Regions from separate parts of the Paenibacillus sp. GXUN7292 genome, predicted to be linked through region 2. Evidence: riboswitches for the same ligand, from Rfam matches in the RefSeq annotation. Region 2 holds a riboswitch; the other holds the start of a gene.
What was found. Region 2 has a riboswitch for ZMP and ZTP ahead of rpiB (ribose 5-phosphate isomerase B). Riboswitches for the same ligand answer to the same signal wherever they lie in the genome.

Region 1: linked by a shared signal. The riboswitch ahead of ACRRU2_RS09570 (bifunctional 5,10-methylenetetrahydrofolate dehydrogenase/5,10-methenyltetrahydrofolate cyclohydrolase) and the one ahead of rpiB (ribose 5-phosphate isomerase B) in region 2 are both predicted to bind ZMP and ZTP.

The regions. Positions count from the first base shown of each region.
Region 1 covers NZ_JBOZWO010000008.1:75,869-80,224, forward strand. The annotation lists gene ACRRU2_RS09560 (alcohol dehydrogenase catalytic domain-containing protein) at 1-15, shown strand, start outside; gene ACRRU2_RS09565 (cyclodeaminase/cyclohydrolase family protein) at 98-733, opposite strand; gene ACRRU2_RS09570 (bifunctional 5,10-methylenetetrahydrofolate dehydrogenase/5,10-methenyltetrahydrofolate cyclohydrolase) at 726-1,589, opposite strand; ZMP/ZTP riboswitch at 1,664-1,747, opposite strand; gene ACRRU2_RS09575 (DeoR/GlpR family DNA-binding transcription regulator) at 2,505-3,266, shown strand; gene ACRRU2_RS09580 (alcohol dehydrogenase catalytic domain-containing protein) at 3,404-4,356, shown strand, end outside.
Region 2 covers NZ_JBOZWO010000033.1:790-5,145, reverse strand. The annotation lists gene ACRRU2_RS21600 (lamin tail domain-containing protein) at 1-2,269, shown strand, start outside; ZMP/ZTP riboswitch at 2,335-2,415, shown strand; gene rpiB (ribose 5-phosphate isomerase B) at 2,542-2,982, shown strand; gene ACRRU2_RS21590 (TIGR01440 family protein) at 3,039-3,614, shown strand; gene glyA (serine hydroxymethyltransferase) at 3,681-4,356, shown strand, end outside.

The DNA.
Region 1 (4,356 bases), on a different contig from region 2:
CATTTTGAATGGTAACAGTCCTAATAATTAACCTTACTAATAGTACAAAGAAGCAGATGGCGATATCTGCTTCTTTGCGTTTGGCTCATAGGCTGGATCAGTTTGCTATACGCTGGCGAGCAGCCTGAATAACGTTATGCTTCAAAGCTGAGATTTCTTGCATGAGGGAGGAGGCTTGAAGCGCATACTGATCTTTAAGCGCGTTATCCTTTAAGGCTTGGATATTGATCTCGACGGTCAGAAGTGCGGATTGTGCAGCTGCCTCCAGCAAAATAGCGCCGATTCCCAGATCGGAGATAACGTTTCGGTTAGCCTGCGCAGTGATGCTGCTCGTTAGCTGAAGTCCGTCCTTGCAGGCTTCAATAAGATGGAGAGGGACGAGCAGCGCTTGTATGGTTGCTTCCTGCAAAGCTTGTTTTCTTGCAAGCTTTTCTTCAGCAGAATAGCATTTTAGCTGCAAAATGTTCATGTAGGCGTTAAAACAGGCGATATCCTTTGCCAGCAATTTCTCGCTTTCCTGGATTAAGCTGTACATGCCTTGAATCGCTGCAGTAATTTCGGGCTCATAAGCAGCAAATTTTTCTCCTTGTGACAAATTGCCAACCATAGCTGTCATTGATGCACCAAGAGCCGCGACTAATGCTGCAACGCTCCCGCCGCCTGGAGTCGGCTTTGCGCTGGCGGCGTCGGCAACAAACTGGCGAATGGATTGCTCCCAAATGCGATTACTCATTGGACTCCGCCTCCTGTAGCTGAAGCATAACCGCTTGCATTAAATTATTGAACAATATGGCGGTTGTTAATGTTCCGACACCGCCTGGAACAGGGGACATCGCTTCTACGCAATCCGCCGTTTCTTTAGCAACGTCGCCGGCCATCTTGCCATCGCTGTCTTCATTAATGCCCGCATCGATAATAACAAGCTTAGAATGTACGAACGCAGGCACAATCATGCGCGCTTTGCCGACTGCGACAAAGGCGATATCAGCCTGTGCTAAGTGTGAAGCGAGATCGGCGGTATGGGAATGACATACTGTAACGGTTGCATTTTCACGCTGCAGCATATGAAATAAGGGCATGCCAACCGTTTGGCCGCGTCCGACCAAGGTGACATTTTTGCCATACAAGGAATAGCCATAATGCTTAAGCAGCATAATGCATGCTTGCGGGGTTGCAGGATATAATCCGGGAGCGCCTGTCATTGTCGCAAGTTTATTAGCTGGTGTGACACCGTCAATATCCTTCATGGGAGCGATAGCAGCTTCTACAGCGGCTGTTGAAATTTGCTTTGGAAGCGGCAGCTCGACCATAATGCCATGCACATTTGTATCCATGTTAAGCTCATGAATAAATTGGAGCAATGCTGCCTCGGCGGTATTTGCTGCCAGGGTGTGCAAAGTAAACTGTACCCCTAGCTTCGAAGCGAGCTTATGCTTGGCCTGCGCATAGTAAAGGGAGGCGGGATCGCCTTCTACAAGAATAACTGCCATTTGCGGATTTATATTCTCCCTTTGCAATTGCTCAACTTGCGTTTTCATTCGTTCATACATTTGTTCTGCCGCATCTTTTGCCTTCATTAATAACGTCATCAATCTGCCTCCTTCATAATGAAATACAAAAAAAAGCATCATCGAGCACACAGCAAGCGCGTGGCATCGATTGACACTTTTCCCCAGGCGAACGGTATATTTATGCTGCATGCTCCCTTGTGGTCAATTCCACTGCTTCGCCAGTTACATACAGCCTGCTTTAATTCTAATATGCTTATCGTATCAAAATTGCAAGAAAAAGCAAATAAGAATGAGTTATGAATATAGTGCTTCTTTACAAAAAATATAAAATGGAGCGGCTTAATAAGCATAATGAGCAAAAAAAAGCGTATATAAAATTAAATAATGTACTAATAAAACGAGTGGATGTATTGTCAAAATAACGACAAACATCAAAAAACAATAAAAATATTGGATTGGATATTAAAAGAGACCATGTTTCCATTAAACTGTTCCACTTCTATTTCATTACACTGAGTGTAATTGATATAGGTTAATGGATTGAATTCGTCAAACAGGAATTGCAGCAACGTGCACTAGCATTCATTTTAATAGTCGAAAGCAAAGGATTATGGAATGAAGTGGAAATAGAGTGGAGAAAAGTATCCCTATGAATTCTGCGAATTTAGTTTTGTTAAGCAATTGTTAATGCGAATGTTTTATTTTTTGATGTTTGATATTGATTTTTGTTATTTAATGATGTTTAATTGTAATAACGAGTGTAAGTTGCGAATATTAAACAATGTAACCCTTTACAATTTATTAATAATTCTTATATTCAACAATTGGCGAAAACAAACGATAGAGGCATTGGTTGTAATTAACAATCAAAAAAAGTTTGTAGAATGTTCTTGACAGATCTATTGCGTGAATTTATTCTTTAATTAAGCAAAAGAAAGCTTAAATGAACATTTATGAACATTTTGTAAATCCGTTTGTAAAGGAGGGGTATTGGTGTTAGCAGTTGAAAGAAAAGCGCGAATCGTAGAATATGTGCGGAAAAACAGAGTCGCTACGATATCTGAACTGGCTAATGAATTTTCTGTTCATGACGCAACGATACGCAGAGATTTGTCGGAGATCGAACAAGAAGGTCTGCTTAAACGAACGCACGGAGGTGTGACGATCGATGAGTGGGCTAACGTCGAGGCTTCCTTCAACGATCGCTTCAACGATCAGCTTGATCAGAAGATGCGCATCGGCAAGCGTGCAGCAGAGCTTGTTAAAGACGGCGAGCATATCATTATTGATTCGGGCACTACGACGCTTCATATCGCCAAAAATTTAGTTCACCGCACGAATCTTACTGTTGTAACTAACGATATGAACGTTGCTGCTGAACTGCGAGATTCGCCGGGCATTAAAGTAATTCTAACAGGCGGCGATCTATATCCCTCAAGTTATATGCTTAACGGCATGTTTACAGATCGAGTGCTGGAATCGCTTCACGTACACAAGGCATTTATCGGGATTCCGGTCCTTCATTCCAAATTGGGCTTAATGCATCCGGAGGCTCAGCTAGTCCCAACCAAAATTGGCATGATTAAAGCGGCTCAACAAACAATTGTTGTAGCGGATTCAAGCAAAATTGGGAAGGTGTCGCTGCATTCGGTAGCGCCTAATAGCGCTATCCATACTTTGATTACCGGGAATGAAGCTTCAGAGTTCGATATAAAACAATTTAACGAGCATGGCGTAGATGTTATTACGGTTTAATGCTTGCTTGCGGTGGTTCTAAAAATGGTGAGTCTCTTGGTTAAGATTGCTTTAGGCATGAACTGCGATTACAATCTGATGCAGTCTTTCCGAGGTTTCATATACATCTTGCAGATCACATAAGGGAGGTGCATCAGGTGAGCAGTTCGATAGGAGTGAACGTTACATCTAAGGTGTTTCGTTTGAATCAACCAGGTGAAATCTCAGAAATCACAATCGAAAGAGAGGTGAGCGAAGGGGAGGTTGTAGTAGAGCCGGAGATAACAAGTATCTGCCATGCGGATTTGCGTTATTTCACCGGGCAAAGACGACCAGAAGCATTAGCAAAAAAATTGCCCATGGCACTATTGCATGAAGGGATTGGCCGGGTTATTGAAAGTCGAGCTGATCATTTACAGGTTGGGCAAAGAGTGGTTATCGTGCCTAATCTTCCAGGTTTTGTAACTCGAAGAATTCCGAAAGAGGAGTGCTGCTCGGTATGTCGAGCGGGGGGCGGCGAGAATTATTGCTTGAACGGCGGATTTCTAGCCAGCGGCATTGACGGAATGGCGCAAAGCAGGCTAGTAGTGCCGCATGAGAATGTCATCCCTATACCGGACAATATTCCTGATGAGATCGCAGTACTTGCTGAGCTATGCTCCGTATCGCATCAAGCACTTGAAATGGTGAGTGGAAAGCTTGCAGCCGGAAGCGCAGTCGTGTTCGGCGATGGACCGGTTGGCTATTTGACAGCAGCAATGGTTCATCATTGCTTTGGTCTCGGCAAGGATCGGCTTACTGTATTCGGAGCAATAGAAGATAAGCTTTCGAACTTCGATTTTGCAAACCGTGAAATGGTACAGACTTTCAAATTTGAACAGGCTGAAAAGGTCGATATTGCGATTGAATGTACTGGGGGTAAATTTAGCGAAAGTGCAATTAATCAAGCAATCGATATGCTTGCTCCAGGCGGACATCTCATCCTAATGGGGGTTACGGAGGAGCTCGTTCCAATCAACACACGCGATATTCTTGAAAAAGGAATTACTGTGCATGGAAGCAGCAGAAGCACATCACATGATTTCCGGCAGGTTATTCGTGCAATGGAGTC
Region 2 (4,356 bases):
AGATCCGCTGTATGCTAGCCCGACTGTAGTTCTTGATATGGGTGACAACGGCCGTTTCTTGCCGATTGTATATTTTAACTTTCCAATACCTGAGGCAAAATGGAATGCGATTTCCTACCGGTGGAATACGGCCGGAGTGACTGACGGCCCTCATCAAGTCAAAGTAATGAAAGGAACGTCCCAGTTTACAGCTAATGTAACAACGGATAACAGCGGACCGGTTATTTCAACAAATATAGGAAATAACCAAAATTTCAAAGGTTTGTTTACGATTCAAGCCGAGGCCAGCGACGTTTCCCAGGTAGCGTCTATGGAGGTAACACTTGACGGGGCAGCAATTACAGTTCCATATACGACATCCTCAGGCCTATTAACCCCTGGAGCGCATGTGCTGAACATTGTTGCAAAGGACAAGCTGGGTCTTACGGCAACAAAAAACGTCTCATTCACAACCCCGGTTGAGAATCCGCATCAGCCGGAGCTTATAGCTCCACTGGATGGCTCGACCGATGTAAGCACGAACGCTAACTTGCAGGTGAAGGTAACGGATCCGTCGGGTGATGCGATGGAAGTGAAATTCTATCGCGGACAGCTCATTGATGCGAGCAGTGACGCTATGACGATTTACACAAATTCAGCAGATCGCGAGCCGCCGCTTACGATTGCAGCTCCAGGGGAAACCCAGCTTGGGACAGCAGATAAGTTCAAAATGTCAGCATCGGATAATACTTATATGACAACAGATTCAACGACAGCGTTCCCTTATCATCGCTTTGAGGTGGAAGTCGGCAGCCAGATTGGCACCGGTGATACCATTGAGCTGAATTGGGAAGGCCATTCGCTGGCTGGCCGCAAGGTAACGATGTATGCCTGGAGTAATACAGCTAATAAGTGGGAAGCATTAACTTCGCATATCGCTCAAAATACGAGTGATTTTGCGCTGGCTGCTTCGATAGATGCGGGCAACTATGTCAATAGCGGAAAAATTCAAGTCATGGTGCAGGATTTAATCCCTGCGCGCAGCCAGTATGATTATACTTTTGTCGTTATGCCGGACACGCAGCTTTATACAGAAATATATCCGTCTCATTTCCAGGACCAGGTCGAATGGATTCGTGATAATAAGACGGCCATGAACATTCAATATGTCGCGCATGTTGGGGACATCGTTAACACAACACCGAATTTGGATCAATGGAACAGAGCTGACCAATATATGCAGGTGCTGGAGGATGCGAATATTCCATACGGCGTTGCGGCGGGCAATCATGATGTTCATGATGGCGGCGTAACAGGCGAGCCGCCTGACTATACGCTGTTCAATCAGTTCTTTGGCGAAAATCGCTTTAAGGACAAGCCATATTACGGCGGATCTTATTTGGATAACCGGGGTCATTATGATCTGATTTCCGCAAGCGGCAACGATTATATTTTTGTTTATGTAGGCTGGGGACTTGATCAAGGCACAATCGACTGGACCAATGAGGTGCTTCAGCAATATCCTGAACGCAAAGGCGTCATCGTTACGCATGAATACTTGAATGCGCAAGCAGCGCGCTCAGCCACAGGAAACAAGCTGTATAATGAGGTAGTCGTGCCGAACTCCAATGTCGAGCTGGTTATTAGCGGACATTTTACTGGCAGTGCAGTCCGTAGCGATGCAATCGATGACAATAAGGATGGCATTGCAGATCGTACCGTGCATCAAATGCTTGCAGATTACCAAGGTGTCGGTGAAGGAGGCTCGGGTTATTTGAAGCTTCTCCATTTCGATACGCAAACGAATCGGGTATATGTGAACACCTATTCTCCCGTGCTTAATGATTATAACTACTACGAGCCTGCGAAGGATGAGTGGACGCTGACTATGAACTTGGCACCGCTTGTAAAGCGGGTAGCTACAGACAAATTCGAGGTGCGCGTATTGACCGATGAGCAAATTGGCAGCACTGTGCAAGCGGCAAGCGGCGCGACAGCTCAAGCAGCTTGGAATGGACTTGCGGCCAATGCGACCTATTATTGGTATGCAGTTGCAGAAGATTTATTTGGAGGCCGTACCGCATCCTCGCTTTGGAAATTCCAAACAGGAGCTGGGGCAGCGCTGTTAGGAGAACAAGAACAAACGATTGATGACAATGCAGAAGGGCAAGCGCCGGACGGTGAGGGCGACGATCAAGCGCCAGTGGAAGAGGAAGTACCTGATCAGGATGCCGGGAAGAACGGCGAAGATGCAGGGCAGATGGGAGAAGAGACTAGTCCGATTGCCTAATCTGCAGAATAGCCTTTTAAAGGATTGATTTTTGTCAAAATATCAGCTATGATGAAATCAAATTAAGACCTCGATGTAACTGGCGACGGAAGTGGGTAACCACGGTGGAGCATTGGGGTATACGGCCGGTCGCCTGGGCAAAGAGCAAGCATGCTTTAGCATGTTTTGCTCTTTTTTCGTTTTTCTGTCGAAAAAAAGGTATACTAGCATCATCAGGACAACCAAGTTTCATGCAACTATTACATCAAATGAATACAAGGAAGGTGCTTATGATGAAAATTATGATTGGAGCCGATCATGGCGGCTACCGTTTGAAAAATGAATTGATTTCTTTTATCGAATCGCTGGGTCACACTGTAGAGGATGTTGGCAGCAACTGCGATCAATCGGTTGACTATCCTGATTACGCACTTCCGGTATGCACAGCAGTTGCAGAAGGGAAAGCAGACCGCGGCATTCTAGTATGCGGCACTGGCATCGGCATGTCGATAGCTGCTAATAAGGTAAAAGGCATCCGCTGCGCGCTTGTGCATGATTTATTTTCAGCTAAAGCGACTCGAGATCATAATAATACGAATGTGCTTGCTATGGGCGAGCGTGTTATCGGGCCTGGACTCGCACAGGAAATTGTTCGGGTATGGCTGGAAACACCATTCTCCGAAGGCGAACGCCACGTAGGACGAATCAATAAAGTAATGAGCATCGAGCAATAGAAGCTCATTAGGAATAAGCAACTTTTCTATCTTTGATTAGCAAAGGAGCTGACAGGATGAGCAGGAATCAGGTTTTTGAACATAGCGAGATGGCTAAGCAGGTTGAAAGCATTATATTGGAGCTGGCCGCAGCTGGCAGTTTGTCCGCAGATCAATTGCTTGTCATAGGAGTAAGTACCAGTGAAGTAATAGGCAAGCATATCGGAACTAGCGGGACTCTGGAAGCAGCAGAGCAAATATATGCTGGTGTGGAAGCGGCGCGTTCGGCAATTGGCTTTTACCCTGTATTTCAATGCTGCGAGCATTTGAACCGCGCGCTGGTGCTGAATAAAGCAGCGGCCATACGATATGGTCTCGAGCAGGTACATGCAGTTCCAATACCAACAGCAGGCGGCTCGATGGCATCATATGCTTACCGTCAGCTGGACGATGCGTGTTTGGTGGAGGAAGTGCGGGCACAGGCGGCAATCGATATTGGCGACACTCTTATTGGTATGCACGTGAAACGGGTAGCTGTTCCTTTCCGTCCATCGATCAAATATATAGGGGAAGCAAGAGTAACTGCTGCTTACGCGAGACCTAAGCTAATCGGCGGTGCTAGGGCAGTATATGCATTGCCAAGCGAATGCTAGGAGAAGTGTAATAGCAAAAAAATATAAGCGATTTTAAAAAGCTGCAATTATGAGGAGGATATTCAAATGGAAAATTTGCGTAAACAGGATCCAGAGGTTTTAAAAGCAATGGGACTTGAGCTTAAGCGTCAACGTGATAACATCGAGTTGATTGCTTCGGAGAACATTGTAAGTGAAGCGGTAGTAGAAGCGTTAGGTTCAGTGCTTACAAATAAATATGCGGAAGGCTATCCGGGCAAGCGTTTCTACGGCGGTTGTGAGCATGTAGACATCGTTGAGGATTTGGCTAGAGATCGTGCTAAAGAACTATTTGGCGCTGAGCATGCTAACGTTCAGCCTCACTCTGGAGCTCAAGCTAATATGGCTGTGTATTTGGCAGCATTGCAGCCTGGCGACACGGTTCTAGGCATGAACCTGGCACATGGTGGTCACTTGACTCACGGCAGTCCGGTTAATGCTTCCGGCCTGCTTTACAACTTCGTTGCTTACGGCGTGCAAGAGGATACTTCTACTATTGATTACGAAGAAGTCCGCAAATTGGCATTCAAGCATCGCCCGCGTTTGATCGTGGCTGGCGCAAGTGCTTACCCGCGCACAATTGATTTTGAGAAATTGGGACAAATCGCTAACGAAGTTGGCGCATTGTTTATGGTAGATATGGCTCATATTGCTGGTTTGGTAGCAGCTGGTCTGCACCCGAACCCAGTACCGCATGCTCATTTTGTTACAACAACGACTCACA